4 regions of the Pantoea eucrina genome follow, and region 1 is predicted to be linked to each of the others. Evidence: predicted binding sites of a transcription regulator. Region 1 holds the regulator's gene; each other region holds the start of a gene.
The links. The regulator sigma-54, encoded in region 1, starts transcription at its own class of promoters, with help from an activator protein. The targets are predictions, from matches to a motif close to GTTGGCACANNTTTCGCTNT.

Region 1 (3,130 bases):
GAGCAGCGCCAGGATCGCGCCAATGAGCTGATGGAAGAGTTCCATATTGAGCATCTGCGCAACAGCCTGGGCCAGGCGCTCTCCGGGGGAGAACGTCGCCGCGTTGAAATTGCACGCGCGCTGGCAGCGAATCCAAAGTTCATTCTGCTGGATGAGCCGTTCGCCGGGGTTGACCCCATCTCCGTTATCGATATCAAAAAGATCATCGAACATTTGCGCGACAGCGGCCTCGGTGTCCTGATCACCGACCATAACGTGCGTGAAACGCTGGCCGTCTGCGAACGCGCCTATATTGTCAGCCAGGGCAATCTGATTGCACACGGCACGCCGGATGAAATTCTGGCAGATGAGCAGGTTAAGCGGGTTTATTTGGGCGAAGAGTTCAGACTCTGATAAGGTGTCGATTAACCCGATATTCGCTTAGGACATTCAAGCCGGATTATGAAGCAAGGTTTGCAACTCAGGTTCAGCCAACAGCTGGCGATGACCCCCCAGCTGCAACAGGCCATTCGCCTGCTGCAGCTCTCTACGCTTGAACTCCAGCAGGAGCTCCAGCTGGCGCTGGAGAGCAATCCGCTGCTTGAGCAGACCGATATTCATGATGAAGTGGACGCACGCGAAACGCAGGAAAGCGATACGTTAGATACCCGTGAGGCGCTGGAACAGAAAGAGATGCCTGACGAGCTGCCGCTGGATGCGTCGTGGGATGAAATTTATACTGCCGGCACCCCTTCCGGCACCGGAACAGATTATCAGGATGATGAACTGCCGGTGTATCAGGGAGAAACCACGCAGTCGCTGCAGGATTACCTGATGTGGCAGGTGGAGCTGACCCCGTTTACCGATACCGATCGCGCTATTGCGACATCGATTGTTGATGCGATCGACACGACCGGTTATCTCACCGTGACGCTGCAGGAAATTTGCGACAGTATCGGCGACGATGAGCTGACGCTGGATGAGGTAGAGGCGGTTCTCAAGCGCGTCCAGCGGTTTGATCCGGTTGGCGTAGGCGCGCGCGATCTGCGCGACTGTCTGCTGGTTCAGCTATCGCAATATGCGGCTGACGCTCCTATGCTAAAAGAGGCGCGCCTGATTGTCAGTGAACATCTCGATCTGCTGGCTAATCACGACTTCCGCAGCCTGATGCGGGTGACCCGCCTGAAAGAAGAGGTGCTGAAAGAGGCGATGCTGTTGATACAGTCGCTCGATCCGCGCCCCGGACAATCGATTAATACGGGTGAACCGGAATACGTTATTCCGGATGTGCTGGTGCGCAAAGCGGGCGCACGCTGGATAGTGGAACTGAACGCTGAAAGCCTGCCGCGTCTGCGGATCAACCAGCACTATGCCGCCATGGGCGGTTCAGCGCGCAGCGATAGCGACAGCCAGTTTATTCGCAATAATCTGCAGGAAGCGCGCTGGCTCATTAAAAGCTTGGAGAGTCGTAATGACACTCTGCTCAAGGTTACCCGCTGTATCGTTGCGCAGCAGCAGGCGTTTTTTGAGCAGGGCGAAGAGTATATGCGTCCGATGGTGCTGGCAGATATCGCGCAACAGGTCGATATGCACGAGTCCACCATCTCACGCGTGACCACGCAAAAATATCTGCACAGTCCGCGTGGTATTTTTGAGCTGAAATATTTTTTCTCCAGCCATGTCAGCACGGAAGGCGGCGGCGAAGCCTCGTCTACGGCCATTCGTGCGCTGGTAAAAAAACTGGTCGCGGCAGAAAATCCCGCAAAGCCCTTGAGCGACAGCAAACTGACCGCCATGTTATCTGAACAGGGTATTATGGTAGCGCGACGTACGGTTGCGAAGTATCGCGAGTCTTTATCTATACCGCCATCAAACCAGCGTAAACAGCTGGTCTGACCGAACTCAGAAGGAAGACCTATGCAGCTAAACCTTACCGGACTCAATGTCGAAATCACTGACCCGCTGCGCGAATTTGTGAACAGCAAATTTGGCAAACTTGAACACTATTACGATCGCATCAATCAGGTTTATATTGTTCTGAAAGTGGAGAAAGTGACTCAGATTGCAGAGGCAACTCTGCACGTTAACGGCGGTGAGCTGCACGCCACAGCGGAAGCGGAAGATATGTACGCGGCCATTGACGGGCTGGTTGATAAGCTGGCACGTCAGCTGACCAAACATAAAGACAAACTGAAAAAACACTAACCTTCACGTTTGCAGAGCGCTGACCCGTTCAGCGCTCAGGGAAAAATGGGGCGGAAGAGCGCCCCGTTTTATCATCTGCGCAAGCGCCAGCAGGGCTTTTCGCTCTGTGGCTATGTGAACTCGCAAGTGAAACCACGATGAACAACGATCTGACACTGGAATTGAGCTCGGTTCTGACGCCTGACTGCACCCGCAGCGGCGTACACTGCCAGAGTAAAAAACGCGCGCTGGAGATTATCAGCGAACTGGCGGCTAAGCAGCTCAATCTGCCGCACCAGACGCTTTTCGAAGCGATTCTGACCCGCGAGCGTATGGGCAGTACCGGCATTGGCAACGGCATTGCTATTCCGCATGGCAAACTGGAAGAGGATACGCTGCGGGCAGTGGGGGTGTTTATCAGCCTCGATCAGCCTATTGCTTTTGACGCCGTGGATAATCAGCCGGTCGATCTGCTGTTCGCTCTGCTGGTGCCTGCCGATCAGTGTAAGACGCACCTTCATACCCTGTCGCTGGTCGCAAAACGCCTGGCAGATAAGACGGTCTGCCGTCGCCTGCGTGCGGCCCAGAGTGATCAAGAGCTCTACGCCATTATCACAGAAGCTCAGGAAGCGCATTCGTAATCAGTACATAGCGTTACCGGTCTGCGGGCCGGATAAAACAGGGGAGAATAGTGATGGTGCTGATGATCGTCAGTGGTCGATCAGGCTCAGGTAAATCAGTTGCGCTGCGTGCCCTGGAGGATATGGGCTTTTACTGTGTCGACAATCTGCCGGTAGTCCTGCTGCCTGAGCTGGCGAATACGCTGACAGAGCGGAATATTTCGGCGGCGGTAAGTATTGATGTACGCAACATGCCGGAGTCGCAGGAAGTCTTTGAGCTGGCGTTAAATAATCTGCCTGACTCTTTCTCTCCTCAGCTGCTGTTTCTGGATGCCGATCGCAATACG
Region 2 (3,130 bases), 430 kb from region 1:
CTCTTCGATATCGAGGGTAACGTTCTCAAACGGCTCCTGCTTGCGGCCTTCATGCTCACGGAAGATAACTTTCGGACGGGATACCGCCAGCTCAAAGCCTTCACGACGCATGTTTTCGATCAGAACGGAAAGGTGCAGCTCACCACGACCTGATACGCGGAATGCATCAGCATCTTCGGTCTCTTCAACGCGCAGTGCAACGTTGTGTACCAGCTCTTTGTTCAGGCGATCCAGGATCTGACGTGAAGTAACGTATTTACCTTCTTTACCGCAGAACGGTGAGGTATTGACGTTAAAGAACATGGTTACGGTAGGCTCATCTACGCTCAGCGCCGGCAGCGCCTCTACATTCTGCGTGTCGCAGATGGTATCGGAGATGTTCAGTTCACCCAGACCGGTAACGGCAATGATGTCGCCCGCTTCTGCCAGATCGCTGTCAATACGCTCCAGACCCAGATGCGTCAGCACTTTACCCACTTTCGCGTTGCGGGTTTTGCCTTCGCTATCAATCACAGTAACCTGCTGGTTCGGCTTGATTTTACCGCGCTTGATGCGGCCAATACCGATAACGCCCAGGTAGTTGTTGTAGTCCAGCTGAGAGATCTGCATCTGCAGCGGCGCATCAGCTTCAACCTGCGGCGGAGAAACGTGATCGACGATTGCCTGATACAGCGGAGTCATGTCCTCAGCCATATCAGTGTGTTCCAGACCTGCAATACCATTCAGCGCTGACGCATAAATGATAGGGAAGTCCAGCTGCTCGTCAGTCGCGTCGAGGTTAACGAACAGGTCGAATACCTGGTCTACAACCCAGTCAGGACGCGCGCCTGGACGGTCAATTTTGTTGATAACAACAATAGGTTTCAGACCGTGAGCAAAGGCTTTCTTGGTTACGAAGCGGGTTTGCGGCATAGGGCCATCCATCGCATCAACAACCAGCAGCACCGAATCCACCATGGACATGACGCGCTCTACTTCACCACCGAAGTCGGCGTGTCCCGGGGTATCAACGATGTTGATACGGTAGTCGTTCCATTTGATGGCGGTGTTTTTTGCGAGGATGGTAATTCCACGCTCTTTTTCCAAATCATTGGAATCCATCACACGTTCAGTCGCTTCGGTACGAGCGTCAAAAGTACCAGACTGTTGCAGCAGTTTGTCGACCAGGGTGGTTTTTCCATGGTCAACGTGCGCGATGATGGCGATGTTACGCAAATTTTCGATCACAGCTTTGCCTCAGGCATTATAGAAATAACGCGGTATTGTACACGGATTAAGCGGAATACTGAACATGATCACAGTTTTCCCGACAATATTCTCACGCTGCTGGTTTTTAGCACCATTAGCGGTGCAAATATCTGCACTCTGCTGGCTTTATGCACCATTTTAGTGCCATCAGCGCATCTTTTTGCACCATAATAAAGCAATGCGTCTGTTCTGGTGCAGCTGCTGATGCACCGCAGCGCGCCGCACAGCGCTATTTATTGCACTTAAAAAAAGTTGGCACAGAATTCGCTTTATCTTTTTTAAGTGCAAACGACAGTGGCCTGATGGCTGAATAGCTTGCCGGGATCTTAGTCAGGGGTGGTCAGTAGTCGTGACACATTCCAGGCATTTTGAGTTCTCTCACCACGACAACAGATGACCATTTCCAGGAGAGTTGAGTATGTCCGCTGAACACGTTCTCTCGATGATGAACGAGCATGAAGTTAAGTTCGTCGATCTGCGTTTTACCGATACTAAAGGTAAAGAACAGCACGTCACCATTCCTGCTCATCAGGTTAACGCAGACTTCTTTGAAGAAGGCAAAATGTTCGATGGTTCATCCATCGGTGGCTGGAAAGGCATTAACGAATCAGACATGGTGCTGATGCCGGATGCCACCACTGCGGTGATGGACCCGTTCTTCGAAGACCCGACCCTCATCATCCGGTGTGACATCCTTGAGCCAGGCACGCTGCAGGGTTACGATCGCGATCCGCGCTCCATCGCCAAGCGCGCTGAAGAGTACCTGCGCGCTTCCGGTATTGCTGACACCGTGCTGTTCGGACCTGAGCCAGAGTTTTTCCTGTTTGACGATATCCGTTTCGGTTCATCGACTTCAGGTTCACACGTCGCTATCGATGATATTGAAGCGTGCTGGAACACTGGCAAAGCGTACGAAGGCGGCAACAAAGGCCACCGTCCGGGTCTGAAAGGCGGCTACTTCCCGGTACCACCGGTTGACTCCTCTCAGGATATCCGTTCTGCCATGTGTCTGACCATGGAGCAGATGGGTCTGGTTGTAGAAGCACATCACCACGAAGTGGCAACCGCTGGTCAGAACGAAGTGGCAACCCGCTTCAACACCATGACCAAAAAAGCGGATGAAATTCAAATTTATAAGTATGTCGTGCACAACGTTGCGCACGCCTACGGCAAGACCGCAACCTTTATGCCAAAACCGATGTTTGGTGACAACGGATCCGGTATGCACTGCCATATGTCACTCTCTAAAGGTGGCGTAAACCTGTTCTCTGGCGATAAGTACGGCGGCCTCTCTGAAACCGCGCTGTTCTACATCGGCGGTGTGATCAAGCACGCTAAAGCGATTAACGCCCTGGCTAACCCAACCACCAACTCCTACAAGCGTCTGGTGCCGGGTTATGAAGCGCCGGTTATGCTCGCTTACTCCGCGCGTAACCGCTCAGCCTCCATCCGTATTCCGGTGGTTGCCAGCCCGAAAGCCCGCCGTATTGAAGCGCGCTTCCCGGATCCAGCGGCTAACCCATACCTGGCGTTTACTGCACTGCTGATGGCTGGCCTCGACGGTATCATCAATAAAATCCATCCTGGCGATGCGATGGACAAAAACCTCTACGATCTGCCGCCGGAAGAAGAAGCGGAGATCCCGAAAGTAGCCGGTTCTCTGGAAGAAGCACTGAACGCGCTGAATGAAGATCGCGAGTTCCTGACCCGCGGCGGCGTATTCACTGATGACGCTATCGATGCTTATATCGAACTGCGCAAGCCAGATGTTGATCGCGTTCGCATGACGCCACACCCGGTTGAATTTGAACTCTACTACAGCGTTTAAATGGCCATTCACCTCTTTTGTCCGCCAGGCCGGGCAAAAGAGGACAACGTTTTT
Region 3 (3,130 bases), 340 kb from region 1:
GCGGGAAATCCTGCGGCACTGCGATGCGGATCACGCCGCGCTTTTGAATATCCTGTAGCTGATCCGCCTGCGCGCTGCCTGCCTGAGCCAGTAAAAGCGCCGCACCCGCTACCGCCAGTAAAACCTTTTTCATTATGCACCCCGGTGTGTTGAACGTGAAACAAAAGATTCTTACAGGCAGTTACTGCAACTAATATGCCAATCAAAGCGACAGAAAAAAACCGGTAACAAACCGGCATAAAAGGGGTCAGCAGCAGGAAAAATCGGGTACTGGCGTACCCTGCTTCAGAGATTCAAAACGGTGCAACGCACCATTTCAGTGCCCGCTATCGGTGTTCCAGCTCATCCAGATGCTGATAGAGATCGGCTATCTGATGAATACGCTGCCGCCCCTGCGACAGGGTTTCATGCAGCAGCGCGTTTGCCAGTAAATTGACCAGGCTCATGGCTGAAGCGTAACTGTCGAAGGCAGACACGCTGTCAAGCGGTGCACAAAGCTGCCAGCGTGCCACGCCCTGAATCCCCTGCGCCTGCGGCTCCGAGAGCGCCAGCAGCGGGATATCACGCTGCTGCAGCTGCTGCATCAGCGGACGCAGCAGGCGCGGACGTCGCCGGAACGCCATCACCACCACCATATCGTCCGGGGTAATATCCACCAGCTCTTCGCCCAGCGTCTGGCCCGGCTGCGGCAGCAGTACCACGTGGGCACGCGCCTGCAGCAGCTGCTGCCGCAGGTGCAGCGCGACCGGATACGCGTTGCGCATACCGATGATAAAGACGCGTTTTGCGCTGCCCAGCGCGGCGATAACGTCACTTAACTGCTGGCTGTCGATACGGTTGATCCACTGCGTGAGGTTTGCCATCTCCTGCTTATAGTGGCGCGCCAGCAGCGTGTTGCCCTGCACCGCATCGCGGTTGTCGGTGAGCGGCATTCCGCTCTGCCGCAGGGTGCGCAGCTCATCGCGCATATCTTTATATTTTTCATAGCCAAGGCGCCGGAACAGCCGGCTTACCGTTGCTTTGGAGACGCCGCTTAGCCGCGCCAGTTCAGCACTGTTGTAGCTGATCAGGTCATCAAAATGGTCAAACACAAAGTCAGCAATGCGCTGCTCCTGAGGCGACAGCTGCGCGTACTGGCTGCGCAGACGTTCATCGAGTTGTTTCATGCGTTGTCCTGTAACTTTCGTTTCACCCTGCTCTAGCATAAATCGATCCAGCACCCACCGACAGAAAAAGTGGAACAGCTCTTGCTTATGTTTACGTCAGGGAATGCCGCCGCAGCGGGTTTGGCAGCTGTGCCGGATGGAGATGAGCAGAAATCAGCCGGGAACAATTATGATTCAGAGCAACATGGCCCCGCAGGGCATGGTCGTCACCCCCCATCATCTGGCGAGTGAAAGCGCCCTTGCCGTACTGCGCGACGGCGGCAGCGCACTCGAAGCGATGGTCGCCGCCGCCGCAACCATTGCGGTGGTCTATCCGCATATGAACGGGCTGGGCGGCGACGGCTTCTGGCTGGTGGTGCCGCCTGAAGGGGAACCCGTTGCGATTGATGCCAGTGGCGCCGCCGGCTCGCTGGCGACAATGAGTTTTTATCAGGGCCGGCAGACGATCCCGCATCGCGGGCCGGAAGCGGCGCTGACCGTCGCCGGCACCGTCAGCGGCTGGCAGGAGGCGCTGACCCTGTCACAGGAGCTGGGCCATGCGCCGCTGCCGCCACACCGTCTGCTGCGCGATGCTATCCGTTACGCTGCCGACGGCATACCGGTTACCGCCTCGCAGGCGGCCGCTACCGCCGCAAAAGCGCCTGAGCTGCAGCATCAGCCCGGCTTTGCCGCCACGTTTATGCCGGACGGCGGACCGCCACAGCCGGGCAGCCGCTTTACCCAGCCTGCGCTGGCGGCCACGCTCAGCCAGCTGAGTGAAGAGGGGCTGGAGAGCTTTTACCGCGGCCGGCTGGCGCGGTCGCTGGCAGATGACATGCACGCGCTGGGGATGCCGGTCACGCTGAACGATCTGCAGCAGCATCGCGCCCGGCGCTGCACCCCGCTCCACCTAGCACACAGCGAAGGCGATATCTGGAACATGACGCCGCCGACGCAGGGGCTGGTGTCGCTGGCGATTCTGGGTATTACCGATCGTCTGGATATGGCGCAGGCTGATGAAGCTCAGACGCTGCACCGGATTGTGGAGGCGACCAAGCAGGCGTTCAGCCTGCGCGATCGGCATATCACCGATCCGCGCCATAGCGATACCGACGTGCAGGCGCTGCTCAGTGCCGATCATCTTGCCAGCCTTGCGACCAATATTGATGACCATCGCGCCGCGCCGTGGGGAACCGGACGCGGTCCGGGCGATACCGTCTGGATGGGCGCCATCGACAGCAGCGGGCTGGCGGTCTCTTTTATTCAGAGCATCTACCACGAATTTGGCAGCGGCGTGGTGCTGCCAGGCAGCGGCATCACCTGGCAGAATCGCGGCGCGGCGTTCAGCCTGCAGCCCGATCATCTGCTGGCGCTGCTGCCGGGCAAGCAGCCGTTTCACACGCTTAACCCTGCTGCCGCCCGCCTGAAAGATGGCCGGGTCATGGTGTATGGATCGATGGGCGGAGATGGTCAGCCGCAGACGCAGGCGGCCATTTTTACCCGTCACGTCATTCAGGGTATGCCGCTGCAGCAGGCGGTCAGTGCGCCACGCTGGCTGCTGGGGCGCACCTGGGGCGAGGCCTCTGACTCACTCAAACTGGAAGCGCGCGTGGCGCCGGAAACGGTGGGTCGGCTGCGTCTGCTGGGTCATCAGGTTGAGCTGCTCTCTGACTTCAGTGAAGTGGTAGGCCATGCGGGCGCCGTAGTGCGCCACACCAGCGGCATGCTGGAAGGCGCTTTCGATCCGCGCAGCAACGGCAGCGCAGCCGGTTTTTAACAGGAGAGACTCATGACCGAATCCGCAGAGTGGGCGAACTATGTCGCTCAGATGGAGCAGATCCTCGCACTGGATCTGGATGACGCACGTCGTGCTGAGCTGCAGCTGCAGCTCAGCCGGATTGCGGCTATAGCCGCGCCGCTGATGGCGCTGCCGCTGGACGATCGCCTGGAAGTGGCCGGGGTATTCCAGCCATGCGCCTGACATC
Region 4 (3,130 bases), 700 kb from region 1:
GCATTCTGATCTACGATTACTAGCGATTCCGACTTCACGGAGTCGAGTTGCAGACTCCGATCCGGACTACGACGCACTTTATGAGGTCCGCTTGCTCTCGCGAGGTCGCTTCTCTTTGTATGCGCCATTGTAGCACGTGTGTAGCCCTGGCCGTAAGGGCCATGATGACTTGACGTCATCCCCACCTTCCTCCGGTTTATCACCGGCAGTCTCCTTTGAGTTCCCGGCATCACCCGCTGGCAACAAAGGATAAGGGTTGCGCTCGTTGCGGGACTTAACCCAACATTTCACAACACGAGCTGACGACAGCCATGCAGCACCTGTCTCAGAGTTCCCGAAGGCACCGAAGCATCTCTGCTAAGTTCTCTGGATGTCAAGGCCAGGTAAGGTTCTTCGCGTTGCATCGAATTAAACCACATGCTCCACCGCTTGTGCGGGCCCCCGTCAATTCATTTGAGTTTTAACCTTGCGGCCGTACTCCCCAGGCGGTCGACTTAACGCGTTAGCTCCGGAAGCCACTCCTCAGGGGAACAGCCTCCAAGTCGACATCGTTTACGGCGTGGACTACCAGGGTATCTAATCCTGTTTGCTCCCCACGCTTTCGCACCTGAGCGTCAGTCTTCGTCCAGGGGGCCGCCTTCGCCACCGGTATTCCTCCAGATCTCTACGCATTTCACCGCTACACCTGGAATTCTACCCCCCTCTACGAGACTCAAGCCTGCCAGTTTCAAATGCAGTTCCCAGGTTAAGCCCGGGGATTTCACATCTGACTTAACAGACCGCCTGCGTGCGCTTTACGCCCAGTAATTCCGATTAACGCTTGCACCCTCCGTATTACCGCGGCTGCTGGCACGGAGTTAGCCGGTGCTTCTTCTGCGGGTAACGTCAATCGGCGAGGTTATTAACCTCACCGCCTTCCTCCCCGCTGAAAGTACTTTACAACCCGAAGGCCTTCTTCATACACGCGGCATGGCTGCATCAGGCTTGCGCCCATTGTGCAATATTCCCCACTGCTGCCTCCCGTAGGAGTCTGGACCGTGTCTCAGTTCCAGTGTGGCTGGTCATCCTCTCAGACCAGCTAGGGATCGTCGCCTAGGTGAGCCGTTACCCCACCTACTAGCTAATCCCATCTGGGCACATCCGGTGGCGTGAGGTCCGAAGATCCCCCACTTTGGTCCGAAGACGTTATGCGGTATTAGCTACCGTTTCCAGTAGTTATCCCCCTCCACCGGGCAGTTTCCCAGACATTACTCACCCGTCCGCCACTCGTCACCCGGAGAGCAAGCTCCCCTGTGCTACCGTCCGACTTGCATGTGTTAGGCCTGCCGCCAGCGTTCAATCTGAGCCATGATCAAACTCTTCAATTTAAGTTTGATTTGCTTAAACAAGTTAAGCGGTGCTCTGTGAATTAAACTTCGTAATGAATTACGTGTTCACTCAGCAAAGACTTGATATTTTTTAAAGCCCGTAGGCTTGTGATATCAATCCTGCGAGTGCCCACACAGATTGTCTGATAAATTGTTAAAGAGCGGTGCAGCCAGCGCCTCAGGCGTCTGCTGCGAGGTGGCGTATATTACGCTTTCCTCCTCCGGAGTCAACCACTTTTTTCAGCGTTTTCTCCGGCGGGGTGAATCGCTTCACGCCCTGCTGAGCCCGTCTGCGTTGCCGCTTTGCCGTCTCAGTGGTGGCGCATTATAGGGATCCGAATTTTTTGCACAACCCCTTTTTTCGATCTTTTTTACTGAGTGGCGAGTTTCTGTTCTTTTCGCTGCGATCGCGAGCGATCCGGTTAAATTTCACCTTGTTCAGCACTGCATTTAGCTGCACGCTGGGAATAATTGATAAAGGAGAAAGATCATGTCTGTAGCCCTGCGCCCTTATAAGTACTCTTTTCCGCAAACCGGCGAGCGTGTCATGGTAGATAGCAGCAGTGTTGTTGTGGGTGATGTTCGATTAGATGATGATGTCAGTATCTGGCCGCTGGTCGCGATCCGCGGTGATGTTAATCACGTCATCATTGGTAAAAGAAGCAATATACAGGATGGCAGCGTTCTGCACGTCACGCATAAGTCAGCCACCAATCCCCAGGGATATCCTTTACTGATTGGCGAAGATGTGACGGTCGGGCATAAGGCGATGCTGCATGGCTGTACTATCGGCGATCGCGTGCTGGTCGGCATGGGCTCAATCGTACTGGACGGGGCCATTGTTGAAGAGGATGTCATGATTGGGGCGGGCAGCCTGGTCCCCCCCGGCAAGCGTCTCGTCAGCGGCTATCTCTATTTAGGTAGTCCGGTGAAACAGATTCGCCCGCTTACTGAAGCTGAAATTGCCGGCCTGCTTTACTCATCCGGCAATTACGTCAAATGGAAAGATGATTATCTGAATCAGGAGAGCCAGACCCAGCCCTGATCGCTGATCGCATCCGCCAGAATAAGCTTTTCAGCTTCCTCTTCTATATCCCAGCGATGTGCGCAGAACAGCGCCATCGCCTCTCCTTCACCAAAACGCGCATGAAGCGCGGGCTGAGAAATAGCACAGGTGATTCCCATGCCATTTACCAGAGCAGGAAAGATGACTGCCTGCTGCTGCCGATCCCAGCTTTCCCGTTCAGGAAAATGAATCGCCTGATTCATGGCTGCATGGCTCGCTTTAGTGTATCGATCACCGGCGTAATCTCCGGCATGACACCGTGCCAGAGCTGAAAAGCGTGTGCAGCCTGTCCCACCAGCATGCCCGCGCCATCCGCCACGACGTCAGCGCCCTTCTGCTGGCACCATAGAAGAAAAGGCGTCAGGCCCGGTTGGTAAAACATGTCATAGCAGCGTACCCCGCGCTCAATCAGCGTGGCAGGTAAAGGTGGCATGTCGCCTGCAACACCGCTGGAGGTGGCATTGATGATCAAATCAAAAGCGTGTGCACTGAGCCGGGCAAAGTTTACTGCCTCAATCTCTCCGCAGTGACTAAACTGTTGCGCCAGCTCTTCAGCACGGCTGGCGGTGCGGTTTACCACCACCAGCGAGCAGCCGGCGGCAAGCAGAGGCTGGATCACACCGCGCGCAGCCCCCCCTGCACCGACCAGCAGGATCCGATCGCCTGGCTGGATCATCTCCAGCCTTTGCAGATCGCT

Region 2: the regulator sigma-54 is predicted to act here: its motif matches at 1,500-1,519, upstream of glnA (glutamate--ammonia ligase).
Region 3: the regulator sigma-54 is predicted to act here: its motif matches at 1,235-1,254, upstream of LAC65_RS03145 (gamma-glutamyltransferase family protein).
Region 4: the regulator sigma-54 is predicted to act here: its motif matches at 1,563-1,582, upstream of LAC65_RS14400 (gamma carbonic anhydrase family protein).

What each region holds. Positions count from the first base shown of each region.
Region 1 covers NZ_CP083448.1:356,185-359,314, reverse strand. The annotation lists gene lptB (LPS export ABC transporter ATP-binding protein) at 1-393, shown strand, start outside; gene rpoN (RNA polymerase factor sigma-54) at 442-1,875, shown strand; gene hpf (ribosome hibernation promoting factor) at 1,897-2,184, shown strand; gene ptsN (PTS IIA-like nitrogen regulatory protein PtsN) at 2,322-2,804, shown strand; gene rapZ (RNase adapter RapZ) at 2,858-3,130, shown strand, end outside.
Region 2 covers NZ_CP083448.1:3,318,563-3,321,692, forward strand. The annotation lists gene typA (ribosome-dependent GTPase TypA) at 1-1,227, opposite strand, end outside; gene glnA (glutamate--ammonia ligase) at 1,667-3,076, shown strand.
Region 3 covers NZ_CP083448.1:692,433-695,562, reverse strand. The annotation lists gene LAC65_RS03155 (transporter substrate-binding domain-containing protein) at 1-133, opposite strand, end outside; gene hpxU (MurR/RpiR family transcriptional regulator HpxU) at 327-1,166, opposite strand; gene LAC65_RS03145 (gamma-glutamyltransferase family protein) at 1,336-2,922, shown strand; gene hpxX (oxalurate catabolism protein HpxX) at 2,935-3,126, shown strand; gene LAC65_RS03135 (AtzE family amidohydrolase) at 3,117-3,130, shown strand, end outside.
Region 4 covers NZ_CP083448.1:3,041,826-3,044,955, forward strand. The annotation lists rRNA gene LAC65_RS14395 (16S ribosomal RNA) at 1-1,367, opposite strand, end outside; gene LAC65_RS14400 (gamma carbonic anhydrase family protein) at 1,858-2,412, shown strand; gene LAC65_RS14405 (DUF1488 family protein) at 2,388-2,636, opposite strand; gene aroE (shikimate dehydrogenase) at 2,633-3,130, opposite strand, start outside.